2 regions of the Paenibacillus sp. FSL H7-0703 genome follow, and region 1 is predicted to be linked to the other one. Evidence: predicted binding sites of a transcription regulator. Region 1 holds the regulator's gene; the other holds the start of a gene.
The links. Region 1 encodes NrdR, which represses ribonucleotide reductase genes. Its sites were predicted from a motif close to AACACNATATATNGTGTT; they were not measured.

Region 1 (16,416 bases):
ATTACCGGAAGTAGAAACAATTAAACGAACGCTAAACGAGCTTATCGTTGATAAACATATAGATCATGTCACCGTTAATTTGCCGCGGATCATTCAACGGCCCGATGATATCCACGCTTTTGCGATGGAATTGGCCGATCACCGGATTACAGGGGTGGAGAGACGCGGAAAGTTTCTGCGGATTTTGCTGGATGGGCTAGTGCTGGTTTCCCATCTTCGAATGGAAGGGCGATATGGATTATATTCGCAACATGATCCTGTGGAAAAGCATACCCATGTCATCTTTCATTTTAAAGATGGTACGGAGCTGCGTTATCAGGATGTGCGCCAGTTTGGCACGATGCACTTATTTCCGGCAGGACAGGATTTGCTGGAAAAACCGCTGAACAAGCTTGGTTTGGAGCCGATGGACGAGGCCTTTACACCGGAAATGCTGCGTGCTGCTGTTGGAACTCGTTCGACTTCGATCAAGGCAGCGCTGCTAAACCAGTCATATGTGGTGGGCATCGGGAATATTTATGTAGATGAATCGTTGTTTAAGGCGGGGATTCATCCAGCACAGCCAGCCAAAAGCCTAACGGATAGCCAATTTCATGTCTTGCATGAAGCTATTGTCTCCACGCTGGGTGCGTCGATTCAGGTTGGAGGCTCGTCCATTAAATCGTTCGTTAATGGACAGGGTAAAACGGGCGACTTCCAGCATCAATTGCAAATCTATGGACGTAACGCGAAGCCTTGCGTTAACTGTGGCACATTGATCGAAAAATCTGTCGTAGCCGGACGTGGCACACATCATTGTCCGGTCTGCCAGCCTTTGCGCTAAACAGGCACAGTCACCCCAAGCCCATCCCTCTCATATATTGTTCCAAGTACCAATACTGCGGAGGGTTTCGGTTGTTATAAGGCCTTGCCTTCGCAATGGGAGGGAATTGGAGTGGCTAATCATTGGGGAGCCCTGCTGTTACTGGCATTTGCGCTAAGTTTGGATAGTTTCGGAGTCGGTGTTACATATGGACTGCGCAAAATGAAAATTCCACTGTTGTCGATTGCTATCATCTCCATATGTTCAGGTTTGGTGATCGGCATATCCATGCAATTGGGCGCATTACTATCTCATGTTCTGTCTCCTGTATATACGACCGTTTTCGGCGCTGTCATCCTGATCTGTATCGGCTGTTACTCTTTGATTCAAGCTCTGCACCGCAAAGAGGATTCGCCAGAGGATTCAGCGGAAGCCTCTCGGCGGCTGCTTCTTACAGAACAGACTGATCCAGTGAGCAGATCTGTTCTTGGAGAGAAGAAGTGTATAGAGGGTGATGATACAGAGTCTTTCCTTAGCTCAAGAAAAGATCTGTCGGCAGAAGCTTCTGTGGAGCAGCAGGAGCGAACGCTATTTTCTCTGGAGTTCCGCAAATGGGGACTTGTTATTCGGATTCTTCGAAGTCCGTCTGCTGCGGATATGGACCGTTCCGGCAGTATATCTGCTACCGAAGCGGTTTGGCTGGGCATTGCATTATCGGTCGATGCGTTCGGAGCGGGACTCGGGGCAGCTATGCTTGGTTTTCAGCCACTGTCTACTGCGCTGGCTATTACGTTATTCAGTGGAACATTTTTGATTGCAGGGATGAAGGCAGGCTTCTTTCTATCAGCATTTCGATTTATGAAGGCGCTGGGTGTATTGCCGGCATTATTACTGATTATGATGGGCATATTGAAGCTGTTATGAGGTGAAAGAGCATGAATATCGGATTAACCGGAGGTATTGCTACCGGAAAAAGCACCGTGTCGGCTCTTTTGGTCGCCAAAGGTGCGCTGCTGATCGACGCAGATGCCATTGCCCGGGAAGTCATGCTTCCGGGGCATCCGGTGCTGGCGGCGGTCATACAGCATTTTGGACAAGCTATAGTGAACAATGACGGAACCCTGCACCGCAAAAAACTGGGTGAGATTGTATTCGGAGACCCTGCCCAGCGGCAGGCACTTAACGATATTACACATCCTGCTATTCGTGAGGAAATGCGTATGCGCATGGAAGCATATGAACGGGAACAGCCGGACAAGCTTGTTTTGGCAGATATCCCGTTACTGTACGAGTCCGGGCTGGAGAGCTTGTACGAGGAAATTATGGTTGTGTACGTACCACGTGATATTCAGCTCCAGCGTCTGATGCTCAGAGACGGTCTGACGGAGGAGCAAGCTGGACTTAGGCTGTCCGCACAAATGGATATTGAACAAAAGAAAAGCTTGGCCGATATCGTTATCGATAATAGCGGAACACAGACTGAGACGAAACGACAAATTGATCAATTTTGGCAGCGGAAGGGACTTGCATGAATATTTTGCGAAAGAAAAGAGTCCTGCTCACTTTGTTTGTCGGGTTTGTCCTGATTCTGTTCCTTAATTCAAATTGGATGTCCTGGTTCTATCCAATTCAATATAAGGATGAGATTCGGCAGTATTCACAAACGTATGAAGTGGACCCATTTTTGGTGGCGTCTATTATCCGTGTAGAAACCAATTTTAAAACCAGCAAGCAGTCGCATAAGGGTGCACTGGGTCTGATGCAGATTATGCCGAATACGGCAAATTGGATTATGGACAGCGCCCAGATTCAAAAGGTTCCGCTGGACAGTGTCAAGCACGAGCCTGGCACCAATATTGAGCTGGGAACCTGGTATTTGCATAACCTATCCATGAAGTTTCAGGATAATCCCGTAGCAATCGTAGCTGCTTACAATGCAGGGCCGGGTAAAGTTCAGGAGTGGCTGGACAAGGGAGTGTGGGATGGAAAAGAAGAGTCCATTAAGCAAATCCCTTTTGGTGAGACACGACATTATGTACAGCGGGTCATTTATTACTACAGGCAATACACGAAAATTTATAATGATTTTTAAATGGCAAGTTAATGACATGATGAGCCTTTTCGCTTTAAAATGAAAAAAGCGCAGGACAGGCTGTTTTAAGCAGCCCATCCATACACTTTATCTTGTTATTTCTGCATTATTACCGCGATTATTGGTATTGACCTGCCAATTGTTGTTCGGCGATCGTTACGAGGCGTTTTGTGATGTAGCCCCCGATCGAACCGTTCTCATAGGAAGTCATGTTACCTTGGTATCCATCTTGAGGAATGCTGATACCCAGCTCTTGAGCGATTTCATATTTCATTTGCTCCAGAGCGCCGGAGGATCTGCTGACTACCAGATTGTTGGAGTTGCCATTGTTTCCTTGTGCCATTGTTGTTCACCTCCTCGCGATGTGGTAAACATATTATGATCCGTTTCGACAAAATTATTACTAAAAATCTTCGGGAATTTATTGGAAAAAGAAAGTGGTGAGATTATGAAGTGTCCGTATTGTGCCTACAATGGCACGAAAGTGTTGGATTCGCGACCTGCGAATGATAATAAGTCCATCCGTCGCCGCCGTGAATGTGAACAGTGTGCCAGGCGTTTTACCACCTTTGAAATGGTGGAGGAAACCCCGCTCATGGTCATCAAAAAAGACGGCAGCCGTGAAGAGTTTAGTCGTGATAAAATGCTGCGCGGTCTCATTCGGGCCTGCGAGAAGCGCCCAGTATCCATCGAGCAACTGGATATGATCGTATCCCAGGTAGAGAACGCTATCCGCAACACAGCAGCCACAGAAGTGGATAGCCAGCAGATCGGTGAGCTGGTCATGGAACAGCTTTACCCAGTGGATGAAGTCGCCTACGTACGTTTTGCGTCCGTCTATCGTCAGTTTAAAGACATCAATATGTTTATGAAGGAACTGAAAACACTATTATCTAAAGATACAGCCAGCGACTGATCGCTGACTGTATCTTTCTTGGGACAAAGTGGGAAGATGATTATATTTTTTTATAAAAGTATTGACACAGGAATGAAAATTTTATATGATATAGAAGTCGCTTGAAACGTTGATTAACTTACTTACGATGGGGCCTTAGCTCAGCTGGGAGAGCGCATCGCTGGCAGCGATGAGGTCAGGGGTTCGATCCCCCTAGGCTCCACCAAACTTTTATTATGGACTCTTAGCTCAGTTGGTAGAGCAGTTGACTCTTAATCAATTGGTCCAGGGTTCGAGTCCCTGAGAGTCCATTCTTTAGAAAAAACGGCAGAGATGCCGTTTTTTGTTGTTTATAGATCTATTCCCAGTCTAACCGAGAACAGTTAAGGGGTTTTCATTAGCATATTCAAAAGAAGTATGGAAAAAAAGAACATCCTTGTTTAGTGCTGATTGACATAATCGGCAAGGATTTTGAGATACTCGTCATTCACCAATTTTCTTGGGGCGAATACGGCTGTTAAAAAAGTTAGAGATTTTGAACGCGCGATTTTTTCATCCATCATGGAATGGTCGGCTTCAGGTAAATGAATCACGGACAGTAGCTCTGCGGGTATTTTCTGGCGGTAGACTCGCTCGGTATCCTGTACATCAACATTAATATCTTTGCCAGCCAGAACCAAGAGTACAGGAGAATGGAAGTGACTTAATTCTTCGGTGGAATCAGACCGAAAATTTTTGCCTATAAAGCTCCATCTTTCTTTGGAGATCATATCCTCAGGATCGGCTATGCTTAGGTATTCTTCATAAGAAGCATGTTTTTTCAGTAACTGTAGAATCTCTTGATCGTAGTTCAATGTCTTTTGAATTTCTTGAGGAGTAGCTCCTTCTTGCTCCATTTCTTTTCTGGTATTAAATTGTCCTTGGGAAATCCAGTTCACGGCAGGCGATACAAGGATGCTGAATGCAATATCATGTTCCTCTTTAACGATCTTCGGAATGACCCATCCTGCTTGACTGGCTTCCCATAGGCCGATTTTTTGCGTATCAATCATCGGCAAGGTTCTCGCCCAGTCTATTGCATATCGGATCTCCTGTGCGCGGTCCTCCATGCTTTGATCCAGCCAATTGCCAGGGGCACTATTAATACCGGGCTTATTCAATGACAGGGAGGCATACCCCTTGGAGGCGAACTTTTCCCACAGTGGTTTGTATCCATCATCATATGTGTCATTAATAGGACCATCCCCATGGACAAAAACAACCAATCCAACTTTTTCCGAGTAGTTCTTAGGCAAAGCTAATGTACCTGTTAACAGCCCTTTAGGTGTCGTGATTTGTATTTTTTCTTCTGTCATCTTGTAGGAATTTTGATATAGAACAATGAGTATCAAGGCAACAGCTAGAGCTGCCGCAATACCCAAAGTAAGCTTGAATGTTTTTTTCAATAGTGTTCTCTCCTCGAATGCAGGTTCTCTTTCCAACTCATCAGATGCCATACAGGCTCCTTGAACCAAAAATGCCGTAACCCATTATACTTGGATTGTTCTACTTCAAACGCCAGTTTGTGATACAAACGGATAGCCCCTTGGTTCTTATGCGCTACATGGAGCGTCAATGCATGAAAACCAGATTCAACCGTAAATTGCTGTGCGAAAGCTAGAAGACGGCGTCCTATTCCCTGGTTACGATGACTTGAACGAATTGCCAGATGATCAATGTAACACTCATCTGCAGCGGGGGGATACTCCAGCGCATGCATACCTGTCAAAAATTTAAATATATTAAAGCAACCAAACTGTTTTATGAGCGGAGCCAAAGAAATGGGGTTTGTTTCAGGAAGTGAAGAGGAGGGGGCCTTCCATTTGAGGGAAAGAACACCAACAACCTCTTCGTTCTCTTTGGCTACAAATTGTTTCATAGATGTAGAATAAGGATTTTGAACCCAAACCTTCATTAACAACTGCTGTATAGCTTGATCCTCCAGTGTAACAAGAGATTGAAATTTTGCTTTAAACGATTCAACTAAAAGACTGCAAACAGCTTCATGGTCTTGTTTCTGGTATGCAACAATGTCAAAGGATTTTGCACTCATGTAACGCCCTCCAAGATTTATTCTACTTTTACCTGAATTTCGTATTGCAGCTTGTTGTTGCCGAACATCGAAAGATAAGATTTTTCTACTAGGACAATCTTGCTTTGGCAGTTATATTGGTGATGAGCTACATATCGTTCCATTTGTTTGATTTCATAATCAATCTCAGATTCTTCAATGACGGAAAGATGCTTATAAAGATAGTTGCCTTCTTCCAGAATATAGTCAGCCACATTCACCGTTTCATAACAAAGCTTCACCTGTCCGGCATCAGACAAGTAATGCAGGTCATTTTCAAATAATCGAGGTGGGGCAGGGTGGTGTTCAAATAAGTTTCCGGCAGTGAGCTCTTGTCCATTCTCCAATGCAAACCATAGCTTTAAATGACGGGGACCTAATCGTTTGACCTGATATTCATCATTTCGCTGAGTCAGGCTATCATGTTCTTCTAGCACTTTGTGAATAAACTGTTCATGCATTTTCAAGTTAGCTATTTCAGCTTGTACCTTCTGCAACGATTGCTCTAAAAGCTGGTTATAATCATCCGCAGCATAGGAAGTCATACATTCTAGAATCTGGCCGACAGGGACGTTTAATTTGCGTAATAATAAAATATGCGAAAGCTGATAAATCTCATGAAGCCCGTACATCCGATATTGATTTTCTTCTGTATGTGATGGATACAGGATTCCCTTTTCTTCAAAATATCGCAGTTGATGTACAGATACATTCATGAGCTGAGCAAGCTGACTGATCGTAATGTGTTCTTTCAATGACAGGACTCCTTACTGATAGTTGAATAACTCCACTATAAACCTTAGGTCAGACCTAGGGTCAATAGAAAATATCAAATCAAATCTTGGATAGGCGTAGGTGTCGAGCATTTGATGCCCACACCAAGGGGAGGCTGGAGAGTTTACCTGTCGGTGATAACCCGTTATAATCATAAGATTAGTGAGCATAAACAAGATGCTCAGGATGAAGGTTAGAATGGGGAAATCATGTTGAAAACTTTTAAAAAGGTATACATTGAGATAACGAGCATTTGCAATCTTGCATGTAGCTTTTGTCCTCAAACACAGCGTGTCAAAAAATTTATTGATCCGGAAGTCTTTCGAAATGTGCTTGATCAGGTCAAACCACATACGGATTACATCTATTTGCATGTAAAAGGAGAGCCGTTGCTCCATCCGAAAATTGATCTTTTGCTGGAAAGTGCTCATGAGAAAGGCTTGAAGGTCAATATAACCACCAATGGTACCTTGCTGCCGAAGACCGGACATAAGCTGCTTGGGCAACCAGCGCTGCGTCAGATGAACTTCTCTCTCCACAGTTTTGACGGGCATGAAGGCTCCGTGGATCGAGAAGGATATTTGGGTAATATTTTCACGTTTGTAAGAGAAGCAGTGAAACACAATGTCATTATTTCGTTCCGTCTCTGGAACCTGACTCAGGATAATCTGACTAATGTGCAGCGTCAGCGCAACCGGGAAACGCTTGAACGACTGGAGCAAGAGTTTGGACTGGACTATCGGATTGAGGAAAAGGTGATACCAGGCAGTGGGGTCAAAATCGCACCAAATGTTTATTTGAATCAGGACCACGAATTTGAATGGCCGAGCCTCAGTGCCCCGGAAGATGACGGAAAAGGTTTTTGCCATGCACTCCGTAGCCAGGCGGCGGTATTGGTGGATGGAACGGTGGTCCCTTGCTGTCTGGATGGAGAAGGTGTCATTAATTTAGGTAACGTGCATGAACAATCTTTTTCCGACATTGTGGAAGGGGAGCGTGCCAACCGTCTGTACTTCGGTTTCTCCAAGAGAGAAGCGGTAGAAGAGTTATGCCGAAAATGCGGGTACCGCAAACGATTTGGAACATAATCATACAGGTGAGCTCTAATCAACAGTAGAATGAATCGCAAGAAAGATAGCCCTTTTGCAGGGCTTTTTTACTTATATTTTGATATATACATACAGCTGGAAAAGGCAAATCCCTTTCAGAATCAGTATGCTTTCGCACTCATTACCCGCCCCCCCCTGTACGATCAAGTGAAGCTGTTGGAGCAAGAATGGCGTGAAGCTTCTGGACTTGGCAAACTGCATGTTAAAGCCTTATTTCATCAATTTGTATATGAGTTGTTGCAGCAGTTGTAGGGTAGGGCATCGAACCTCTTAAGCCCGACCGTGTATCTCAGGCTGTAGCCTATATGCGTGAGCATTTTAGTCGGCCTATGACACTTGAGTCCATTGCGGAGGAGCTAGAATGCAGTACTGGACATTTATCAAGGTTGTTCAAAAGTAAAATACATACCAGTCCGATTCATTACTTGGGCCAAGTAAGAGCAGATCGAGCGGCAGAACTGCTAATACAGACGGACGCCACTTTGCAGGAGATCGCAGAGCGTGTGGGATATCCAGATGCCCATTCGTTAAGTTGCAGCTTCAAGAAATATAAGGGACTATCTCCCGTACGATTCAAAAAGGAGCGGGAGCATCCTGCCCAGAAGCAAGATCAGGATATGCCCCAAACGATGCTTAAATCTGCCCTTCAGCGGACATCTTTCACACGTTATACTGATATTGATTATCAATATCGGTATCTGCGGAAGGGGATTTATTCATGCACGGAAGAGTCAAAATAACGGCCATGATGATTATGCTGTGTTTATCTTTGATGCTGGGAGCTTGCTCGGCACCGACGAATACAATTGGAAGATCGCAAACGAAGACTAATCATACAGCGACATCATCCAACAGCGATGGACAAGCGGCAGTGCAAGCACAGACAAGAACGGTTAAGACATTAAAAGGCGATGTGGAAGTACCTGCAAACCCGAAACGAGTGGCATCGGATCAGTATATGGGGCATCTTTTGAAGCTGGGGATTATTCCGGTGGGGGTTAGAAGCTATATGCTGAATGAGGCTTGGATTGATCGATCGGGATATCCCAAAGAGAAGTTGGCCGGAATCAAGGATCTCGGTGATTTTCCTATGGATTTAGAGGAACTGACCGTTCTGCAACCGGATTTAATTATCGGTTCAATCGAAAAGAAAATCGACAGCTACCAAAAGGTAGGAACGACCGTGTTCCTGCCGTATTGGGAGGGCGAATCTACAGCGGGACCGCTGGATAGATTCCGTAGAATCAGTGAAATCTTTGGCAAGCAGAAAGAAGCCGAGCAGTGGATTACTGAATACGAGAAGAAAGCTGCAGAGGCCAGAACGAAAATTCAAGGTATCGTTAAGGACGGAGAGACGGTTTCAATTGTACAAGTCGCCAATAAATCGATATATGTTTTGGCAGCGAAAGGCGGCAATTACGGAAGTCCGACCATTTATCAGATGCTAAAGCTGCCACCTACCAAGAAGGCATTGAACATGAAAGAAGGTTTTGAAAATATTTCACTTGAGGTTTTACCCGAGTATATGGGAGATCACATCTTTGTAAACGGTTCAGAAGATGAAGGGGCTAATCAGATTCTGCATAGTGAGCTATGGAAAGGACTTCCGGCTGTAAAAAAAGGACAGGTTTATATGTACGGTTCATTCAGCGATAAAGAGGATGAGTTTGTGATGGAAGAGCCTTATTCATTGGAACTTCAATTGGATACGATAGTTAATCTCTTATTAGCCCACAAAAAATAAAGCTGAATACAGCTATAAAAATCAAAATACGTTACCGATGAAACACATGATATAGAAAAATAAACTGCTAAAAACGAGGGTGAACCTCTGTGTTTTAGCAGTTTTTTTGTCGTAATTCAACAGAGGCACTCTCACCTCAGTCGCTTATGGTAGTCGTCACCGCGCCATTAATGGCGGCCGTTCGCTGCAACGTCCCCGTTTACAAAAAACAGTGACTATTCTCACAAAAAACGACATATTCCGACACTGGAATGCCATATTATAGTAAGTGTTGATAGGCTATAATCGTAGCAGTGAAAACGGATGGTCACAAAAATTTATTAGAGTCAGGATTGGTGGTTCAAATAATGAAGCTGGCAACAAAATTAACCTGGATGATGCTCATCATACTGCTTCTCGTAGGCTCCTCCATTGGATACTTCGGATATCGTACCGCTTATCATCAAGTGGATGAAGCTGCTGGGATCGAGCTGGTGGGTTGCGCCAATATTACGACTGGCCTTATAGATCCTGCGGATATATCGGCTCTGGTCAGTGGAGATAACAGCAAACTTGCTGCCATTGAAGACCGGATCGGCTGGATTGTAGCACATAAGCCTATTTTTAAAGAGGCTTTCATTATCTCCTTGGATGGAAAAATTCTGGCCGCCGATGCCAACTTCAAGCAAAGAGGCTATCAAGCTGGCGATTCCTTCTACTTCACAGACGAAGACAAAGAAATGATAACTACCATGAAGCATTCAGCATATTCCAAGGTTTATACATATGAAGGAACCTCGCTCAAAACCGGATACGGCCCCATTTATCAGGACCATGATCCCACCAAGCCCATTGTTGCACTGATGGCCATCAATTTTGACGGTTCGTTAATTCAGGAACGGACGTTGGATATTATTGTTCAACCCTTTATTATTGGCGGTTCCATTTTCATCGTGGCTATCCTTATTGTTTACCTGTTGATTCGCCATATGGTAAGTCCGCTTACCAAGCTGTCAGCCTCTGTGAATACCATTACCAAAGGCGACCTTACTCATGAACCGCTTCTTTTCAAAAGCAAGGATGAAATCGGGACGCTGGCCCGCGACTTCAACGATATGACAATGAACCTGCGCAACCTGATTACTCAGGTCAATGACACCTCTATGCTGGTCGCTTCTTCGTCTCAAGAGCTGTCTGCCAGCGCACAGGCAACGAACCGTGCTGGAGAGCATAGCGTGAATGTTACGATTGAGTTAGCCGATGGAGCGCATACCCAACTGGAGAATCTGGAAGGAAGCTATAAAGCTGTTCAGGATATGTCACGCTTTATCAGCGATATTGCCGGCAATGCGGACATCGCAATGAACAAGGCCGCGGATAATGTCCAGAAAGCACGTCTTGGCCGGGAATCGATGGATTCCACCACCTCCCAAATGGGAGTTGTCAGCGAAAGCATCGGCGATCTCTCAAGCATTATTCATACGCTTGGCAGCCACTCCAAGGAGATTGAGAACATTGTCGGCACCATCGCCAGCATCGCCGAGGAGACCAACTTGCTGTCTTTGAATGCAGCGATAGAAGCTGCGCGCGCCGGAGAAGAAGGTCAGGGCTTCGCCGTTGTCGCTGGCTCTGTCCGCAAGCTGGCCGAACGTTCTGCCAATTCTGCCACACAAATCAGCGAGTTGATCAGTCTGATTATCGCCCAAATGGACAAGGCAGGAGAAACTATGAAGCGTTCCACGGACGAAATGATGCAGGGCAAAGAGTTGATCATATCGGCCGGACGCTCCTTCTCCGAGATCGAAGTCTCCATCTCCGATATGTCTTCCCAAAGCGAGCAAATATCAGCCACAGTTCGGGATCTGGCGCTGATCTCTGAAGGGCTCGTTGAAGCCATTCAGAATACCGTAATGGTCTCTAACCATACGGCTGAAGGGGCGAAATCCCTGTCCGCCTCTTCGGAGCAACAGCTTGCTGCCATGCAAGAAGTGGAATCCTCCGCAGCGCTTCTCTCATCACTTGCCGAGAAGCTTCAGGTGCTTGTGGAGAACTTCAAGATTTAAATATTCGAGGTTCAAAGAGAAATAAACCGCTAAAGACGAGGGTAAACCCTGTGTTTGGCGGTTTCTTTATAGTGATTTTACGAAGGCATTCACTCAGTCGCTTATGGTAGTCGTTACTGTAACATTGTTGACAGAGGTTGACACTAGAGTTGAAATTAATAACCTCAACGACTACTGTTGCACCAACAATCAGGCCTGTATTTATAATTAGGTTTGTAGCAGAAAGCGTTGTTATGCCGCCTCGCTGCAACGTCCCATTTACAAATACATTGTAGTATCCGCTACTGGTCGGAACCACAAGACTGTTTGCCGCGACTGAAGTACCACTATCATTCGTGAAATTTTGTGCTGGGATAGTGGTCACTCCACCTAATATATTACCAAGCACGACAATAGCTGTGTAACGATTAACCACTGGAGTGACATTGATACTTGTTGTGATAGCAATGTTTCCAGATACGATACTGTCTGCTTCCAGATAGATTCGAATAATAGACATAGGAATTCCTCCATTCCTAATATTCCAGATAAATATTATAGTTTATGTGAATATTCTAGATATGGATTGGATGGGAGGAGTCTTCTAATTATTTCTCTTTGTTCAAGCTTCTTTGGGCCCGGGTTACTATTCGCTTTGTTTCTTTGGTATCCGAAGTCATCAACCATGCATTGCGAGCCCCTTTTCGTGGCACAGGATATACAGAATCATAATACAATTATAGCTTCTATAAGGTATTTTGACCTCTATTACTCACTTGTTTGCGCTAGAGTGAATAATGAATTTTGGGGAATCTGTTGGATTTATGTAAAGGAGAGGTTGGTATAAAATAGATATACATAATTAATAGTAGATACATAAAGAGTGAGGGAATAACGATGATTAAATTAAAAGATGTAGGCAATTTCGAGGTTCTTCCTGAGATAGCGATGCATATCGTTCAAGGCAATATATCCGCTTTACGCCAAGCGCTGACCGAAGGCTGGGATATAGAACAAGGAATCGTACTCAGCAAATATACGACATTAAGTCCATTAGATATTACACTCATCACTGAGCAAATGGAAGTCTTGAAGCTACTGGTCGATGAGGGGGTCCAACTTAATGTGAAGGATAATCCCGCATTCCTGAAGGCTGTTCGCTATGGTACCGAAGAGATTGTCCGTTATGTGGTCGCCCATGGCGCCAAGCTGGACGGTAAAAATCATGTCAAATCCGGTGCTTATGAGCAAGCCTACTACGGTAACAAAAGTAATATGCTGCTTATCCATGAGCTGGGCCTCGATATGAAGCAGCATGCTGGAGCAACACTCCGCAGCGCAGTTAGTAAGCATGACCTAAAAACAGTAGCATTACTATTGGAACATGGCGTAGATATTAATTTCAATGCCCCTAATATGGTATATCCTTATAAAGCCACGTCTTTGACAGTGGCGGCACGCAACAACGATTTTGCGATGGTGAAATATTTGGTTCAGCAAGGCGCTGATGTGACGCTGGCAGAAAAAGATGGAGAACGGGCATATACAATTGCACTAAGTAATAAAAACGTAGAAATGGCTGAGTATTTAAAGTCTGTAGAGCCTCCGGCATTTCATAATCTGGAAAATAAACGACATGCTTTGAAAAGCTACAAGCTTCCGAAGGATTTAATAGCCTTTCTGACGGGGGATCAGCTCCGTGTGAACCTGCCAGAAAATGATCTTGATATTCAATTTGTTGAGTTCTTCTCATTCATAGATACGGTTGAGATGAAGGTAGGTCGGCAAAAGCTGTTGCGTCTGTCTCTAAACGTAGACAATTACTCGGATATCATATTGGTGTGGAATCCGAAGCAAAAGTGTCTGGGTTATTATGACGAGGAGCATCAGGAATATGCGGATATGTGCAGCTTTGCCGAGTTTCTTGCACAGCCGGAAGATTATCTGGAGAAGATTATTGAGGGTGAATATTTATCATAACAAGGTGAGCCATGAATGCGGTACGCACGCAGTCATGGCTCTTGTTATTTTAAAATACAGCGCTAGTGTACACAGGTGCCTAATGCTCATCAGGAATGGTTACGCATGAGCTGAATGAGATTTAGAGTAGCGGTAGATAGGGGTTCGTTCTTACGGGTACAGATGGCGATTGAATTGAGAAGCTGGATGTCTTCTACATATACCCGGCACAGTTCGCCACGTTCTACATATTCACGCACGACCAGTGAGGACACAAAGTTGGCACCATATCCGGCAATAACTGCGGTAATCGCCTCATGCAGCCCTGTGAAGTTTAGGGTGACCTGGGGGGTGGGGGCATTATAGGTTCGACATAAGGAAAATAATCTCTCCCGTGTCGAGCTCCCCTTTTCACGCATAACAAAGGGTTCATGCATCATTTCCAATAAAGAAACCTGCTGATTTGCATACCGATGATCTGGAGCTACCACGAACCACAATTCATCACGAAATAATTCTTCAGTCTGAATCGTATCGGGATACTGCTCAGGCAGTCCTCCGTAGATAGCCAAATCCACTTCTATATTTAATAGCTGCTGCAAAGCATCGTTGGAATTTGTAGTGTTAATCGTCATTTCAACATGTTCATATTGTTGTTTGAATTTTGCAATCCAGGCCGGAATGAGAAAATGAGCCGGTAAATAAGTAGCCGCTAGCCGGATATGACCATGGGCTCCATCACGATAATCTTGTGAAAATTGTTCGATTTGCTGTTCGACAGCAAAGAGCCGTCTGGCGAGTACAGCAAGTTTTTCACCAGCATCCGTTAAGGCAATCCCTCTTCCTAGCGGCATGAGCAGTGTGAGAGATATTTCTTTTTCAAATTTTTTAATCTGGGCGGTAATCGCAGGTTGGCTAATATTTAAAAGTTCAGAGGCACGTGTCACACTCCCTGTAGAGGCGACCACGTGAAATAAGCGTAATGCATGCAGGTTCAAGACCATTCTCCCTTTCCGACAGATTCATATATGTAGATTATGAATAGAGCAAAAACATATATTATTTTTATAATAATAATTCATTTACAATCAAATTGTAAGTTAATCCAAAGGAGAGTGGAGCGAATGAATCAAACGAACACGTGGGATCAAGTAGACCAGTATATCTCGGAGTGTCTCATTCCGCATGATGCTGTCTTGGAACAAGTATTGGCCGCTAATCAAAAGGCGGGACTACCTCCGCATGATGTATCCCCTAATCAGGGAAAGCTATTAAATATCCTTGCTCAAATGCAGGGAGCGCGACGTGTGCTGGAGATCGGTACTTTGGGAGGCTACAGTACAATCTGGTTGGGAAGGGCGTTGCCGGAGGATGGAGAAATAGTTACGCTGGAAGCCAATCCGATCCATGCTAAAATTGCCCGGTCGAATATATCGTTGGCTCAGTTGGATGGAATAGTGGAACTTCGGGAGGGAGACGCTTTAGAGCAGTTAGCACAGATGAAAGAGGAGAGAGTTGACCCCTTTGATCTTATTTTTATCGATGCGGATAAACCCAATAATCCATTTTATCTGGATTGGGCACTTCGCTTCTCACATCCTGGCACCGTTATTATCGGTGATAATGTTATCCGTGAAGGAGAAGTGGTTCAAGCTTATAGCACAGACCCTCGTGTGCAGGGAGTAAGAAAGTTTTATGAGATGCTAGCTGAGGAATCAAGAATTACAGCTACAGCTGTCCAAACCGTGGGGAGCAAGGGGTATGACGGTTTCGTCATTGGAATCGTTAAGGGCTGAACGCTGAGCATCTCGATTGGCTAAACACAAAGGGGAGCAATCTTCGTGTTTAGCCTTTTTCTGAGTAGTAGAGAAGGTGGGGACGAATTGTGCGCATAATGGTAAAATAGTACTGATGGAAGCTTTAGAACGTTTTTGAACGTTTACTGCTGAATTCCTATGTAAGAAGAATGAATTTACATAAAAGTAGATGTATTTTCTTTAAAATGTAAACGCAATCATGATGATTGGAGCAGGAATTCACCATTTTGTAAAAAAATGAATTAGAAATGAATTTTTTTGAATCTTTTTGGAGAAAAGTGATTGTTTTTTGTCAAGTTTGTGGTACGATATGAACAGTTGGGGGAATGATGATGCTGACGGAAGAAAGATACAAGTTAATAATACAGCGCTTACAAGAATGTGGTGTTGTAAAGTTGCAAGAATTGGCTGATCTGTTGGGAGCTTCTGAGTCAACGATTCGGCGTGATTTGATAGATCTTGAGGGCCGTCAGTTGCTCAAGCGGATTCATGGCGGGGCAACCTTGCTGAATCAGAAAAGTCAGGAACCTGGCATGGAAGAAAAAACATTCAAAAACGTTCAAGAAAAAAATGCGGTGGCCCGTATAGCAGCCAAAGAAATTTTGGATGGCGAATGTATTTATCTGGATGCGGGAACAACAACGATGGCGATGATTCCTTACATTGAAGCTAAAGACGTGACGGTCGTGACGAATGGACTATCCCACGTAGAAGCACTGGTAAGCAAAAGAATCAGAAGCTATCTACTGGGAGGGATGATGAAAATTCATACCAAAGCCGTAATCGGGAGTATTGCCCTACAAAATTTGGACAATTTTCGATTCGACAAGTGCTTTCTAGGAACGAACGGGGTGGATATGGAAATGGGGTATACAACTCCTGATCCCGAAGAGGCGCTGATCAAGCGACGTGCTCACCAGCTGTCTGGCAAAACGTATGTGTTAGCCGATTCCAGCAAAATTGGAGAAGTAACCTTCGCCAAACTGTTCGAGCTCAAGGAAGCTATACTTATTACTGAATCGATGCCAGAACGGTCACGCCGATCCATCGCTCAGAAAACTAAGATAATCGAGGGATAACAATGATATATACA
Region 2 (16,416 bases), 160 kb from region 1:
ACTTCCCGTACGAATAGCTCAGCATGTAGCAACTTTTTCTCGACAGGCGAGTTCGGGTTCGTTATGCGCCATAACAACTGGTCCACTGCACGCATTCCCAGCAATTCCTTATCCACTCTCACCGTGGCATAAATCGGCATTTGTTCATTCGTATCGTCAAACCCGGTCACTCCGCAACGCCTCGGAACGTCAATCCCCTTTTCTTTCAGCACATCCACGACTTGCCCAGCAGTCACATCATTAGCACATACAAAAACCTCAGGCAGTTCGTCCTCGGACAACTTTTCCATTTCCTCAGCAAGCGCTTGCGCTCCCCTGTGAAGAAGAGCTTTAATCTGCCGCAATTCTACTCCGCTCATTTCCAGTGTGGAACGACATGCTTCCCAGCGTTCGTAGAAACTGTGAGCGTCATCAATATGACCCACAAACTGAAAGCGGGTATAGCCCCTGCACAGCAAGTCCTTCATTAATTCACTCATGCATGTGCGATTATCTGTAAACACCGTATCACTTAAAAATGCAGAATCCCAATGATCTACCATGACGACCGGAATACCCATCCGATAAATGTTCAGCAACAACGAAGTTGAAATCGTCCCCACTGTGATAATCCCTTTAATCGCCTCCGGGTTCAGTAAAGAAAACATATCTTCAGTCGAGGGCTCCGTTAACGTGATCATATCCATACCCTTACGGTTCAGACGCTCAGAAATCCCTTCAAATACTGGCCCCCAGTATCTAGATTCCCTGTTCTGATACCTAATATTCGGAAATAACACTAGCACGGTACCTGACCATTCTCTGGTATCTGTGTCCCGAGGCTCTACCCCTGTCATTTTGGGGTGACTGCGAAAATAGCCCATCTGGGCGGCAAGCTTGACCAGAACCGCCCTTGTCTCTTCACTTACACCGGGTTTGCCTGATAGTGCACGCGAAACAGCGAACTTTGAAACGCCCGCCGCATCCGCAATTTCTTGCAACGTTACTTTTCCACGCATCTTCTCACCCAACCCTATTCGGAGTCTTTTTCTATCGTAACCTTTCTAATACACGGGTGTACCTATAAACTGGTACCATCGTAGCATACTTTGTTTTAGATCATCAAATGATAGATTTGTACAAATCCACACCCTCCACCAAAATATGTTTGCTTAATAAAAAAACAAACCGCATAACAAGCAATTATAAATTACTTGACGTGAGGTTCTTTATTTCCTACAATTTACTATTGAAAGCACTTACATTGTGTAAATCATACTTATTAAGGGGGATTTGCAAATGTTCAAGAACAGGTTGGTACGACAGAGCTCCATTCTACTCCTGTCTTTGCTGCTGCTCGTTACAACGGGCTGCGCGAATGGAACAGACGGTAAGGCAGAAAAGGAAGATCCTAATGACACCAGTCCCATTACACTTACTTTCTTTGGCGGTGATTCCAGCTCTAACTGGAACAACATGAAGGATGCTGTCGGGCAGGAAATTATCAAGAAAACGGGCGTTACGCTAAATGCCGAACATGCTGTCAATGGTCGAGGCGAGGAAAAGTTTGCTTTAATGGCAGCGAGCGGAGAGTATCCAGATCTCGTGTACCCCAAATCAGACATTGGCAAGTTGGTCGATGCCGGAGCACTCATTGACTTAACAGATCTCATTGATAAATACGGCCCTAACATTAAGAAAGTGTATGGAGACTATTTTAATCGTATTAAATATAGTAGTGAAGATCCAGCCATTTACACGATCCCGACCAATTTGGGTGTGGATCACATCGCGTTTGATGCACAAGCTGGCTTCGAAATCCAGCATCAGGCACTTAAGAAGCTTGGATACCCTAAAATCCGCACCGTTCAAGATTTTGAAAAAGCACTTAAAGATTATGTCGCCAAATACCCTACCACCAATGGCCAGCCTACCATCCCCCTATCACTTGATGCCGAAGACTGGAAAATTCAAATTACAGTGACAAACCCGGCTGTTACTGCTACAGGTGGACCCGACGATGGCGAATATTATATTGATCCTAAAACACACAAAGCCATTCTTCACTACAAGCGCCCAGAAGAACGCGAATATTTCCGTTGGTTGAACCATATGTACAATGAAGGACTGTTGGATAAGGATACTTTTGTACAAAAAAGTGATCAGTACAAGTCCAAAATCGCCGCAGGCCGTGTCATCGGACTCATTGATCAGGAATGGAACTATCAAGATGCCGAAAATGCGCTCAAGGCAGCCGGTAAGGATGAATTCACTTACGCCCATTTTCCAGTCACTTTAAATGAGAAATACGAGGACCATTCCCTTCAGCCTATCGGCTTCGATACTGCATCCGGGATCGGAATTACAACCTCATGCGAAAATCCGGTGCGAGCTATCAAGTTTCTGGATTTTCTGGCCTCCGACGAAGGACAAATTTTACGCAATTGGGGAATTGAAGGCCAGCATTACAACGTAGAGAACGGCAAACGAGTCATTCCGGCGGATGTGCAACAACGTAAAAACACTGATAACGCTTCTTTTAGCAGAGAGTCAGGAATCGGTTTGTACTGGATATGGGGGCCACATTATGGCGATAGCGTGAAGGACCCTTCTGGCAACTATTACACAACCAATTATCCGGAGATGATTACCGAAAATTATAGTCAAGCCGAAAAAGAGTCCCTTCAGGCATACAAAGCCCAGACGTGGAAAGACCTGTTTCCGAACGAAAAGGATTTTCCGGTAAAAGAGTGGGGTGCTGCCTACAACATGCCTGTTCCGACCGATACGAATTACAATGTTATTTATCAAAAGTCGCAGGACATTGTACGCAAACGGATTCCTGAGGCTGTACTCGCCAAGCCAGATCAGTTCGACGCTGTGTATGACCGCATGCTCCAAGAGCTGGACCAGGCAGGTGTTCCAAAGGCTGAAGAAATCTATACTGGCCTAATCCAAAATCGGCTGAAACTGTGGTACGGTGAAAAATAAGGTTTGCTTGCTTTTTAATGAAATATTATAGGGCTGACAGACCATGCTGTTCAGCCCTTCTACATTAACTTTTACATTAAATATTTTGTTTGGTTTCTTTTTCTTTCCAATAATTACTTTTTCCTGAAACACGATGGACGTAAAACAATAAAATGATTGGAATCAACGCAATCCCGCCACACATCACCCAAGATATTTGAATAGGTGTTTGATCGGAAGACAAATCCGTAAAATTACGACTGATGATCCCTGTCACGATTAAACCTACGCACATGCCTAATTGTGAAATCGCAGAATCCAGAGATAGTAATGTGGAACGATACTCATTCGTGATTCTTTTGTTGAGAAAAATTTGTTTGGCAACCGGGTACATCCCGCGCCCAATCTCATAGATTAAAAAGGTAAGCAATACAGGATAAAATGTGTTGAACACACCGGCTAAAATGAGCCATATCCCAATCATCCCGCAAGCATACATGAGTATATGTACATCACTGTATCTGGCGCCTAGCTTTCGAACTAGATAACTTCCCAAAGTCATACATAGTGAATAGCCTGCCTTGATAAACCCCATAATCCAAATTCCTTGTTCGGAAAGGCCAACCAGACGTGGCTGTTGAAATGTATTCCCCGCTGAGTTCGAAAAGCTGATAAATAAACCAATCATAAACACAATCCAGATAGACTTATTTTCAAAACCAATACGCACACTTTCTCCGATAATCGTTTTAATGCGAGTAGTAGACGTCTTTCGATGAGCAACATTCTCCTCATCCATATAAAAGGAGCATAGAAAAATGCATACAATAATAGATAAAATACTGACCGCCCATGGAAGTGAATAGTTATAGGTTGCGAGAAAGGCCCCCAACAGACCACAAATAAATCCCGAAATGTACTGTATACTGTTAGAGGTTGTAAAAAGAACTTCCATGGGCTTATCACTATTTTCCACAACCCATGATTCCAACGAACCTGACTGTAAACATATAGCCAGACCCCCAAAAACTTGCGCAAACACAAGCACCCCGATATGATCTGTCCAAACGAACAACACACTATAGACTAGAAAACAACAAAGTCCCAAAATAACAGAAATTTTTCTTCCATACTTATCTGCAATCGCCCCTGTGGGTATCTCAAACAAAAAAATACTTACAAAGAATACAACTAGTAAGAAGTTTGCACTCTGCAAAGAAAGTCCTTTAGCTAATAGAAAAAGGATGAGCGTAGTCCCAGTGATTTCACTCATAAAAAATTGAAGAAAGCTGACGGAGTAAAATAGCTTATGAGATTGCACTCTCAGGATTCCGTCGCTTGCTTTGCAGCCTCATATTCACTTCGCAAAATCCCCATCTGAATAATGTCATAGTATTGCCCTTCCCTGAATAGCTTCTCCCGCAGCCGTCCTTCCTCCTTGAAGCCGCATGCCAAATAGCAACGGTGTGCACGTTCATTGAACGCATAGACCTCCAGCTCCAGCCGATGCAGGTTCAGTGAATGAAATGCAAATTTTTGTAACAGTCGGATCGCTTCCCGTCCATAACCTTTGCCCAGGTCACCGTCACGCCCGATCACAATACCAAGGGTAGCGTGCCGATTCACCCAGTTGATTTTAAATAAATCCAGTTGTCCGATATAGTCCAGTGTGTCTTTATGCGCAATGACAAAACCTTTGATCTCGGAGTTGCCGTCAATCATCATTTGTACAAAAGACTCACTATTAGTCTGTGAATGCGGATAGACAAACACGTCGCTTAACCCGTGTGTGATTTCCGGGTCATTGACCCATTTTCGGATATTCGGTATATCTTCTTGACGGTATTCTCTCAATACAATTCGTTTTCCAATGATATGTGGCATCGTCATTTTCCTCTCAGTATGTATTTTGTTCGGGTAGTACTCTAGTTTTCCGGTCAACCTTTATGCTTCCATTACTCTTACAAACTCCAGAAAACGTGTACCTTTATAATGAAGCTCCCCACGATCTCCGATCACAATCATACCAAAATCCGTATCCTTCACCTCCAGCTCCATATGCTCACCCCCGTCAAACTCAAAGGTGATATAATAATATGTCGAAGCTGAAAAATCGCCTGATCCCCCGCGCACTCTCGTCCGTTTATCCACAACCTTACATGAACGTTTTACCCGTTCGGCTGCTTGATTGGACAGGCCCGCTCCTATCGTTTTGACAATTCCCATAATGATTACAAAAACAATAAGTCCAAATACTATAAAAAAGATTGTATTAAAGGATTGAAATTCCATAAAATCACTTCCCATTTGCTTCATCCTTTCTACAGTAAAATGTAAATTTTCCATTCTATTGCCCATTGACAAATCGTACATCTTCACCCTCAAAAACTCCAATACTTTTTTAACATACTTACGAAAAAAAAGTTCTTTCGCTCTTTTCCGCACCCCGCTTGGACTTATACCCGATCTGGGTCCTCTGATCCCTTCTAGACCGATTGACAAAACTATATATAGATATAAAATAGAGAATGTACTCTAAATATAGTGTAAAAAACGTATTTATGCCCGATATCTTGAAGATACAGGTATGAAAATACATGTAAATATAGAGTCAAAATCTTAAATGGCGCAGCCAGCAAGGGATTCCATCTATAATAGATCCTAGGCAATGCGTTTTCTTTTTTCGTTAATTGTTTAAGGAGGTTGCATACCATGCTGATTGCATATGATTCGAAGACCGGCAATGTAAAAAGATTTATAAACAAGCTCAAGCTTCCAGCGGTTCAGATCGAGGAGCAAATGACTATAGAAGAACCTTACGTACTTATTACATATACAACTGGGTTTGGGCAGATACCTGAGAGGGTGTCTTCCTTTTTAAAAAAGAATGCTCAAAACCTTGTTGGTGTAGCTGCAAGCGGCAACCGTAACTGGGGTGAGAAATTTGCCAAAAGTGCGGATTTGATTGCCGATCATTATAATGTCCCCGTGATTAGTAAATTTGAATTATCTGGAACGTTCGGAGATGTAGAGCGTTTTAAACAGGAGGTGAGCCGAGTTGCGGCATATTGAATTGAACAACATGTTGATGAAACGCGATACAGACGGCTTTTTCCAATTGGAAAAAGACCAAGAGGCTGTAGCAGAGTTTATGAAGGAAGTTCAGGAACGGAGTTTGAAGTTTGCTGACACAGCCGCTCAAGTGCTGTATATGATTGAGAATGATTATTACGAAAATTTCTATAACAGCTACACGGCTGACGAAATTAATGATATTTTCCATATCACTCATAGCTATAATTTTAAATTTCCTTCCTATATGGCAGCATCCAAGTTTTACACCGACTATGCAATGAAGAGTAACGACCGGAAAGTCTATCTGGAACATTACCCTGACCGGGTTGCTGCTGTCGCGCTGCATTTAGGACGCGGTAACGCCGATAAGGCACGCCTGTTGTCCCGCTCGATGATGGAGCAACGCCTTCAGCCAGCAACACCAACCTTCCTGAATGCAGGCAAAAGCCGCCGTGGGGAATTGGTATCCTGCTTCCTGCTCGAAATGGACGACTCCCTGAACTCAATTAACTATGTGCTGAACACCTGCATGCAGTTGTCCAAAATCGGGGGCGGTGTTGCGGTCAACCTGTCGAAACTGCGGGCACGCGGCGAAGCGATTAAAGGCGTAGAAGGCGCAGCAAAAGGCATTATGCCTGTGCTGAAGCTGATGGAAGACGGTTTCTCCTATGCGGATCAAATGGGGCAACGTAAAGGCTCTGGGGCAGCCTATTACAACATTTTCGGATGGGACGTGCTTGAGTTCCTGGATAGCAAAAAAATCAATGCTGACGAAAGAGTACGTCTCAAGACACTTTCTATTGGATTACTGGTGCCAAACCGCTTTTACAAGCTGGCTCAAGATAATGAACCGCTGCATGTATTTGCTCCTTACAGTGTGTTCAAAGCCTATGGAACGCATCTGGACGACATGGATTTGGATGAAATGTACGATACGTTGCTCGCTGACGATCGGGTGAAGAAAAAAATAGCGATGAGCGCACGTGACATGCTGACGAAAATTGCCATGATTCAGTTGGAGTCTGGTTATCCATATATCATGAACAAAAGTAACGCGAACCAGGCACATGCTCTTAAAAACGTGGGTCAAGTCAAGATGTCGAACCTATGCACGGAAATCTTCCAGTTGCAGGAAACTTCCGAAATTACAGATTACGGCCAACAGGATACCATCCGCCGGGACGTGAGCTGTAATCTAGCTTCTCTGAACATTGTAAATGTGATGGAACATGGCAAAATCCGCGAATCCGTTCACGAGGGTATGATTGCTCTCACCTCGGTCAGCGATATGACCCAAGTAGCTAATGCACCGGGTGTTGCGAAAGCAAACCGTGAAATGCACTCCGTCGGACTGGGTGTTATGAATCTGCACGGCTATCTTGCCAAGAACAAAATTGCGTATGAAAGCAATGAAGCGAAGGACTTTGTCCGTACCTTCTTCATGACGATGAACTATCATTCCATTGAAAAAAGTATGGAAATCGCTAAAGCAGCTGGACAAAGCTTTTATGGATTTGAGGAATCGGATTATGCGACAGGCGTATATTTTGACCGATACCTGAACACAGATTATCGTCCAACAACTGCACGTGTACAAGAGTTGTTCAAAGACATCTATGTTCCGACTTCAGCGGACTGGGACAAATTAAAAGCAGATGTGATGAAAAATGGTCTGTACCACGCCTATCGTATGGCGATTGCGCCGACTGCTAGCATTTCGTACATTCAAAATGCAACATCCAGCGTCATGCCGATTGTTGAGCAGATTGAAACCCGTACCTATGCCAATTCGACGACCTACTATCCAATGCCTTATTTACAAAAGGATAACGTGTTCTTCTATAAATCTGCTTATCAAATGGACCAGTTCAAAGTGCTTGATCTGATTGCAGAAATCCAGCCGCACGTGGACCAAGGGATTTCGACCGTGCTTCATGTGAACAGTGACGTGACTACGCGTCAGTTAGCACGTTGCTATCTGTACGCTGCACACAAAGGACTTAAATCGTTATACTACACACGCACCAAAAAGCTGTCTGTGGAAGAGTGCCTCACCTGCTCCATCTAAAGTATAAGGTAACAAGCTGTAGTATAAAAATTAGATTTTGAATAGATATAGATGCTTTGCATTAGAAGCTGTATCCAGCGTGTGGTTCAGACCTTTACGGGACTGGACAGACCCTCGCGGATACAGCTTCCGTATGTCAAGCATACGATGATTCGCCTGCACTATTTCAATGTGTGTTTTCAGGGAATCTCGCAAGCTGAAGGGAGAATGCTAACAATGACAGGTATACAAGCTGTAAACTGGAATCGCTCGGACGATGATTTCACACTGATGTTCTGGAACCAGAACATTATGCAATTTTGGACGGATGATGAAATCCCGTTGTCTGACGATAAAATGTCCTGGGTAACCCTCAGTGATATCGAAAAAGAAGCCTACATGAAGGTGCTGGGCGGCTTGACGCTACTGGATACCATTCAAGGCGGCGTGGGTATGCCGCAAATTATGGAGCATGTGGACGGACTACAGCGCAAAGCCGTACTAAGCTTTATGGCGATGATGGAACAAATTCATGCCAAGTCGTACAGTAGCATCTTTACAACGCTAGCTTCCACGGAAGAAATTGACGGTGTATTCCGCTGGGTGGAAGAAAATCCCCATCTCCAAACCAAGGCAGAAACCATTCGTCAGTATTATATGAATATCCACACACCGAAAGACCTGTATCTCGCGATGGCAGCGTCGGTGCTGTTAGAAAGCTATTTATTTTATAGCGGCTTCTTCTACCCTCTTTATCTGGCGGGCCAGGGCAAGTTAACATGCAGTGGAGAAATTATCGATTTGATCCTACGGGACGAAAGTATTCACGGTGTGTACGTAGGTGTACTGGCACAAGAGATTTATGCAGAATTGGATGAGGAAGAACAACGTGATCTTTACCAGACGCTGGTAGGCTTGTTGCGCTACTTGCATAATAACGAGGAACAATACACCGAGCAAATTTACACTCCTATTGGACTCGTAGACGATGTGAAAGTCTTTTTGCGCTACAACGCCAACAAGGCCATGATGAACTTGGGCTTTGATCCACTGTTTGAAGAAGAGGAAGTTAATCCCATTGTATTCAACGGCATCAGCACTCACACTAAGCAGCATGATTTCTTTTCTAAAAAAGGAAACGGCTATGTGCGGGCGATGAATGTAGAGCCGCTGACAGATGATGATTTTAATTTTGGCGTCTAAGTACAAATACGTGAAATTAATTTAGCAAGGTGATACTATGAAGAGCCGTCCGCATGCGGATGGCTCAGACTGTAAACAAAGTAGATAGTTTACATATTTTAGGATTTTGCAAAATTCGATTCCAGTCGCTCCGAAGTGCAAGATATAGACGAACTAAACCATTTCGATCTATATCTTGTTCATTGGAAGTCGCTTATGGGATTTTTGCAAAATCCTCATTTACTTGCGTTCGCTTATATAAAACTGGTATTGCCGCTGCTATAAGGATTATACCCATAAAAGCGGGTGCGGCATGACCAAGTGATACATAGATTTGACCTCCAATGATAGGCCCCATCATTCTTGCTAAAGCCTGAATAGATTGACTACCTCCTTGAATCCTTCCTTGTTCACTAGAATCAACAGACTTGGAGAGCATCCCATTGAATGAAGGCCCAAAGACCGAATCACCAAAACCAAATATAAACATTCCAACGATAAAAAGAGGATAGAATGAGAACAAAGCCGATGCTGCAATAAGACTATAGCCTATAATCTCCGAAACCATTCCAAGAATGGCTATCTGTTTATCACTAAGTTTTCTCAAAAGCTTTGGCATGATGAAACCTTGTGAGATAATGTCTTGGACACCCATAATTGAGAACATAAGTCCGATTAGTGTAGGCTTCCAACTAAAAGTATCCATTGTAAATTGTGAAAAAACGGCCTGTAAAGATCCGTTGGGTATCCAAAGTAAGAACGCTGAGATAAGTAGCCTGTTTAAGTTTTTCATGGAAAGCAGGTTTGCAAGCTGTATGAATGGATTAAGTCTTACAAAAGTAATTTCTTTCAGTCTATGTTTCTTGTCAAGGCTCTCAGGCATAAAAAAGAACCCATATATAACATTCACTAAAGTTATGATTGCTCCAAAATACATGGGTACAGAATAATCAAACTTGGCGAGTAATCCGCCTACAGTTGGGCCAATGACAGTGCCTGCACCTACAACCGCACTCACCCATCCAAAGTATTTAGTTCTCTGTTCTGTAGGAATGATGTTTGCAAAATAGGCGAAGATCGTGCTTATGCTCCCACCTGTTATACCCTCTATTATGCGTCCCGCAAATAGTACCCATAGAGCTCCTCCTATGCCAAAAACCAAGTACCCGAATGCGGAACCCAAAAGGCATACTAAGAGCAATGGACGACGGCCATATTTGTCGCACAAAGCTCCAAGTATGGGGGCCGCAAAAAACACGCAGAATGCATAAACAGAGGTCAGCAGCGTAACAACGATAGCTTGTTTTCCCGGATTGCTTATATAAGGCTGTACTAAGAATGGGACGACAGGTGCTATGATACTGAAGCCTATTCCGCAAAGAAACACAGAGATAAGACCGAATATTAAAGCATGTTTATCTACGGTTTGTTCTGTGTTCTGTTCATTGTGTGATCTAAATTTGAACATTAAATTCTCCCCTCAAAAGCTATGTTTTTATTTCCTTGGAAGCAAAAACATCGTATCACAATTTTGCTTCCTCGGCAACAAAATAATAACAAAAAAAAGGCAGCCCGTTCTCAATAGAGCCCGGCTGCCTGTGGTTTGATTTTCATTATTTAGATTTATTCCGACTTAATATCTATACCCTGTTTCTTTATTTCTGCATCCAAATGCCTATTATACTTTTCCACGAAGTTAAGCATACTATCAAATTGTTCCTCGGTTACCTGCTCAAATACGGCTTTATCTCGCTCTTGAAACTCTTTATGCAGGTCCTCATGGATTTTATAGATTACTTTCCCTTGCTCCGTAAGCCGAAAATAGATTTCTTTCTTGTTATCCGGCTTCTGGTAGCTTTCGATAATGCCTTTTTTTATGAGCTTCTTAGTTATTTTACTTATGGCACCGCTAGTCATATAAAGGGACTCCGCAAGTTTTGTCACGTTGGAATCTATATTTCTTTCAATGTATTCGATGCAATGGACTTCAGAAGACTTATAACCCTTAAGACTGTCTTCCATCTTATCCTTATTAAGCCAAACCATCTTGTTATATAAGTCCCTGAAACCCATTATGACCTGTTCTTCTTTGCTCATGGCCTGTCCTCCCACCCGTTGGTGCATTAACAACATAATATAATATATTTTTGTTTCTATTTCAACAAGCGTCTAAGCATTCAGTAAATAAACCTAATCTACTAAACGGCAAGCAGGGTAAAAAAAATATCACTCCCCATGCTGTATGTATATTTATTCTTCAGACGAGGACATACACGCAAAAAAACGGCCAGATCGCTAAAGTAGCGGAATCGAGCCGTTTTCCATTTCTTAAGACCGAGCCTCTGTGAACATTTGAAAGGTGACACCAAACTTGTCTGTTACATTCCCATAAGCTGGACTAAAATGGGTTTCCTGCAAAGGCATTCCCACCTGTCCTCCTTGCTGTAGAGCATCAAACATTTTTTGAGCTTGCTCCACACTATCGGTTGTAATACAGATGCTCACCTGATTCCCACTGCTAAACGGTGATCCGGGAAAGGTATCAGAAAACATGAGCTCTGTCTCACCCACTTTAAGGGTAGCGTGTCCCACACGTTCCTTGACCTCTGCGGGAATGGGAAAATCGGGGTTTTCCGGCATTTCCCCAAAGGTTTGAATAAAAAGCAGTTGAGCATCCAATGCCTCTTTATAAAATTCGATTGCTTCTTTTGCATTTCCATCCATCGTGATGTAAGGAATCAAACGTTTGGACATCTTCAACACAGCTCCTTTAATTCGAGGTGATTAACCCAGCATTTCTCCTGTATTATATACAAAACTTGTCAAGAAAAACAAATCTGTATGCTTAGCTTTAATGCACTTGAACGCCAAGCTGCTTTAGCTCCTTTATCGCTTCCGTAACGTTACGCTGTGGATGAAGCGCAGAGATCATCTGTGCAGTGATCGGAACGCCGTTGAAAATCTGGCTTACCACTCCTAGAGAAATCGGCAACTCATAGTAACTTTCAGCCCAATCCTGATATTCCTCCGGTGTAACTATAATTTTCCCCAGCAAAAAGGATGAGCCATCGTCATATCCCTCAGGAAAGTTCGTGTTGCCCATACTCCACTCCTTATCTCCCGCTTCCCTCCACATACAAAAGGTAACGTCCTCCTTCTCCAGTGCTTCATCTTCCAAAAGCTCCATCATATCATCAGGCACACCGTCGTACATGCCCGGCCAGACCTCATATTCGTCTCTCGCATGAGGACTTACAGGGGATTCGTGGTCAAAACCCTTCAATAGCACACCTCCACACGTCCATAGCATATGAATCGTATCTCCAGCGCCGTTGTTCACCTCACCTAGGCACACATCACCAGACCATTCAGACTGCATACGATACGTGCGTAACCAATCTTCAGGAGACAATATAATGTCCAGCGCTGACAGCAGCAGCATTCTGTCTTTTAAGCCATTCGGCGTTACCTGTGCATCAAGCATCATATTCTTCATCATTCCTCCACCTTGTGTCCATGCGTACTAAGAATTCATCTGTCCCTGCCTATATCTTTCAAGCTTCGCCCGCTCAACCACCTGCCGAATGAATGGTCCTTTGGCTTCGGTATACGCTGCACGGTCATATTTGAATTGGTACGCCAAATCTTTTTTTAAAGTATCATACGCTCGCAGGCTATCAGGATGCGCTTTTAAGTAATCTCTGAACAATAGATGGTTTTCCCAATGCTCACCTTTATACTTGTAAATATGCAAGTGATGAGTTCCAGCTCCCCATTCTCCACGGCGAAAGAAAGCTCTCTCTGGAAAATCAGGCTTATGTACATATTCATATTGAATACCCTGTAGACGCTCTCGATGTTCGGATTGAAGACTTGCCAACTCTTCCACTCCAACCATAATATCAATAATAGCCTTGGCTCCCAGATTGGGAACGGACGTACTACCGATATGCTCTATGCCAACACATACATCTCTGAGAGCCTCTACAATTTTCCTTTTCTCTCGCATATACTCTTCAGCCCACTGCGGGTCATACCCGGATATTTCCACCTGCGAGGACATACATGAACACACCTCCACTAGCTTTCTAAAAAATGCCTTCTAATCGTGCTTGGCACAAATCAGAAGGCATTTTCTTGTTCAAATTAAAAATCATTCAGCAATTCCAGCCCTATCATTCGGCTTCTCAATCACGATCAGACAGGTGCTGTCTGGCAAAGGAACCCGCTGGCCCTGCTCATCCATGAACTCAACACGGCTGGACAGCGCCTCGGCATAGCCCTCCTGTAAATAGTGGCGGCTCACCCGGATAATCGCTTGTGGTCCAAGTGTGTTACGAATATGCTCTTCATACTGTGATGGGGTAAAATAACCAAACTGCTCCTGCACCTCATGCACATAGGCTTCCGCCCCCCATGTATAGGTATATAGAAATTCCATTGCATCATTTACCGGCAAAACAGCCTCATGCTCACCTACGCGCTCTATTTCAATGGGGCGACCCGCAAAATCTTGCGCATACCGCATCAGCCATTCCATTCCATCCGGCTCCAAGAATCGAATTCGTCTGCGCTGCTCTACTGGTTCGGTCATAATACCGTCACGAATGATGATACGCCCGCCGGGTGCAAGCACACAATAGGCACTCTGCAAAGCAGCCTCCACCGTTTGCGGATTGAACCGAATTCCATCTCGTTCGATGTAGGAATAGAGCTCGTGAAGAATCGAAGAGAATATAACCGTGTCCATACTCCCCGTTTCCACATATTCCTCCAACCGAAGCGCATCTCCTTTGATGACATCCCAACGATGGCGCTCCAATTGCTTTTTACGTTTAAGTGCCTCAATGACATTCACAGAAATATCAAGACCTAATGGCTTCGCATCTGGTCTTTCCTGTTCGATCAGATCCAGCAGCACGCCCCCGCCGGGTCCAATATCCAGTATACGGGTTCCAGTCACATAATCCAAAATGACCCTTTTGTAATCTACGGTCTGGTTCATATCTGTAAGATACGTTTCCTCATTGTGAAAGCGATCATAAGCATCACGCCGTAATCCGAACAGATCGAACAGCAGCAGGACTGCTTTGTCATACAGAGGCGTTTTTTCTGCTTCAATACAAAAATCGATTAGTTTCTCAGCCGCAGATGAAAATACAAAATTAAAAAATACAGTACTCGGCAGCTCCTCTTTATGCTCCACGATCACACTTAAGTGAGGATTATGCTTCCGTTTTCCTTTTGAGATGTCCTGCCAAGACAGTGCACTTAAATATTTTTCTATCATTCGTTTTTTATATACGTTAATTTTCTTGACACCACGATAGTCATAATACATCGTATTCATGAGCGATTCGAAACTGATATGGCGAACGGTTGCAGGCTGTTCCTGCCCTGTGCCATCCCTCAATGTGAGTAAAAATACCTTTACCAGTTCTTGAAGTGAAAAATCCTGCAAAGCTGATTCTACATACCAAAGTGTCCGATTCTCCAAGGGAGCCAGCGCCTTCTCTACATTCAACTCCCGCTCTAGTTCTGCGTAAGCCTGCTCGAACGGCTCCCCTTCATGAATGGAAACCGACCGTAATCTCTCCAGTCGCTCCTTTACACTCCAGACTACAGGTGCGTTATCCCATGCAATCCAGCCGATCAGCTGCTCCACTTCACTGCGTACTTGGTCCCATAATGCAGGTTCTACCCCGGCGATAATACACTCATTCAGAGCCCGTAAAACAAGCTCCAGTTCCTCAGGGCTCAGCCAGCCCTTACGAGTAATTTCAAGCAGCAGTCGATTTTCCGCAAAAGGAATTTCTCCCCGTATATATTGCCCAATCAATCCATGCGTCTCAATCAGAATTCGGGTCATGCTATTGCGCGGGTAAGCAGGGGACTCCGCTTGGGCCTGTCTGACATACAGTTGAGAGGAGCCGATATTATGTACAAATAAATTAATGCCCTCATGCTGCCAACGTAGCCGTTCGCGGACTGTGCCTCCTTTGGCTGTCTCAGACCATACCAAAACATCCTCCAGTAGCTCTTTAACCCAGAATGACAATGGAAGTCCGTCCAAAATAAGCAACGTACGCTCCACGTAATCCAGTACAGGATTGGCATCCTTTAACTCACCTATGGATCGAATGCGTTCCAAATTTACAATACGCTCCTCAGCCGAAACAAGCAGCTTTAACCAAGTCGGTGTATCCCAGGCCAGATCATTTTCTTTCCTGTAATTAGCAATGGCTTTTAACGATTGCAGCATTTTTCTCACCTCGTGTGATTCGGATTCGGTATGCACAGGAGACTTTGGATAAGACATTTGGATTAAACCTTGTATATAGTACACTTTACCATACATTTGTAGCTTCCATCTCGTGGAAAATATTAAACATTTGTATCAATTAATCGCTTGACATATTCTAGGCTTCACATAACCTGATTTAAAGTTCCCATAGTTTCCGAGACGTCTCTCCCTCCCAAAAGCAAAAAGATACCTTCCAGCCTAAGGCCGAAGATATCTCATTGATATTGTTAGACGCAGCAAAATCATTTCTCTGCGATGTTTTATAAAGTTATAGCGTCGCTATGTGACACGTCAATCGTATAGCATATATTCTGCTTAGTTATTAACGGAGACGCCATCTGGTACTGGAATACCAAAATCAGGTGTTCCATCTTCCTTCCAGTTGAACGGCTGAACACGTGTATGACGATTCGGGTCATACAGCGGGTCGCCTGTAATTTCCTTGTAATTCCGGGCGTGATATACGATTACATCGCTACCGTCAGCAGCAACCGTAAAACTGTTATGACCTGGCCCGAATTGTCCTGTTTCCTCATTGGTGCAGAATACCGGCTCAGGTGATTTCGTCCATGATTTCGGATCAAGTAAATCCGCATTCTCATCTGCTGTCAACAGGCCCATGCAATAATTGTGGTCAGTGGCACTAGCTGAATAACTGATAAAGATCCGCCCATTCCGTTTTAGAACTGCTGCTCCCTCATTCACCTTAAAACCGATGATTTCCCAATCATATTCAGGAGTGGAGATCATGACCTGCTCACCGCGCAGTGTCCATGGATTGCTCATTTCAGAAATATACAGATTGGAATTACCGACGATGTCAGGGTCCTTCTGAGCCCACACATAATACAGAACTCCA

Region 2: nrdI (class Ib ribonucleoside-diphosphate reductase assembly flavoprotein NrdI) is a predicted target of NrdR. The motif match lies at 5,481-5,498, and genes of this name have one in related genera.

What each region holds. Positions count from the first base shown of each region.
Region 1 covers NZ_JBBOPF010000001.1:1,436,238-1,452,653, reverse strand. Annotated here, with positions in the region: gene mutM (DNA-formamidopyrimidine glycosylase) at 1-823, shown strand, start outside; gene MHB46_RS06000 (MntP/YtaF family protein) at 935-1,726, shown strand; gene coaE (dephospho-CoA kinase) at 1,738-2,334, shown strand; gene MHB46_RS05990 (lytic transglycosylase domain-containing protein) at 2,331-2,894, shown strand; gene MHB46_RS05985 (alpha/beta-type small acid-soluble spore protein) at 3,013-3,237, opposite strand; gene nrdR (transcriptional regulator NrdR) at 3,343-3,810, shown strand; tRNA gene MHB46_RS05975 (tRNA-Ala) at 3,940-4,015, shown strand; tRNA gene MHB46_RS05970 (tRNA-Lys) at 4,028-4,100, shown strand; gene MHB46_RS05965 (alpha/beta hydrolase family protein) at 4,230-5,234, opposite strand; gene MHB46_RS05960 (GNAT family N-acetyltransferase) at 5,231-5,881, opposite strand; gene MHB46_RS05955 (helix-turn-helix domain-containing protein) at 5,899-6,654, opposite strand; gene MHB46_RS05950 (radical SAM/SPASM domain-containing protein) at 6,883-7,761, shown strand; gene MHB46_RS05945 (hypothetical protein) at 7,792-8,034, shown strand; gene MHB46_RS05940 (helix-turn-helix domain-containing protein) at 8,088-8,522, shown strand; gene MHB46_RS05935 (ABC transporter substrate-binding protein) at 8,501-9,526, shown strand; gene MHB46_RS05930 (methyl-accepting chemotaxis protein) at 9,874-11,568, shown strand; gene MHB46_RS05925 (DUF4183 domain-containing protein) at 11,558-12,067, opposite strand; gene MHB46_RS05920 (ankyrin repeat domain-containing protein) at 12,445-13,527, shown strand; gene MHB46_RS05915 (LysR family transcriptional regulator) at 13,617-14,504, opposite strand; gene MHB46_RS05910 (O-methyltransferase) at 14,631-15,302, shown strand; gene MHB46_RS05905 (DeoR/GlpR family DNA-binding transcription regulator) at 15,656-16,402, shown strand; gene pfkB (1-phosphofructokinase) at 16,405-16,416, shown strand, end outside.
Region 2 covers NZ_JBBOPF010000001.1:1,279,565-1,295,980, forward strand. Annotated here, with positions in the region: gene MHB46_RS05135 (LacI family DNA-binding transcriptional regulator) at 1-998, opposite strand, end outside; gene MHB46_RS05140 (ABC transporter substrate-binding protein) at 1,279-2,970, shown strand; gene MHB46_RS05145 (MFS transporter) at 3,047-4,270, opposite strand; gene MHB46_RS05150 (GNAT family N-acetyltransferase) at 4,273-4,833, opposite strand; gene MHB46_RS05155 (DUF2500 domain-containing protein) at 4,894-5,256, opposite strand; gene nrdI (class Ib ribonucleoside-diphosphate reductase assembly flavoprotein NrdI) at 5,662-6,021, shown strand; gene nrdE (class 1b ribonucleoside-diphosphate reductase subunit alpha) at 6,008-8,092, shown strand; gene nrdF (class 1b ribonucleoside-diphosphate reductase subunit beta) at 8,309-9,274, shown strand; gene MHB46_RS05175 (MFS transporter) at 9,468-10,721, opposite strand; gene MHB46_RS05180 (MarR family transcriptional regulator) at 10,877-11,350, opposite strand; gene MHB46_RS05185 (VOC family protein) at 11,582-12,007, opposite strand; gene MHB46_RS05190 (hypothetical protein) at 12,105-12,752, opposite strand; gene MHB46_RS05195 (GrpB family protein) at 12,777-13,316, opposite strand; gene MHB46_RS05200 (class I SAM-dependent methyltransferase) at 13,407-15,515, opposite strand; gene MHB46_RS05205 (glycoside hydrolase family 43 protein) at 15,873-16,416, opposite strand, start outside.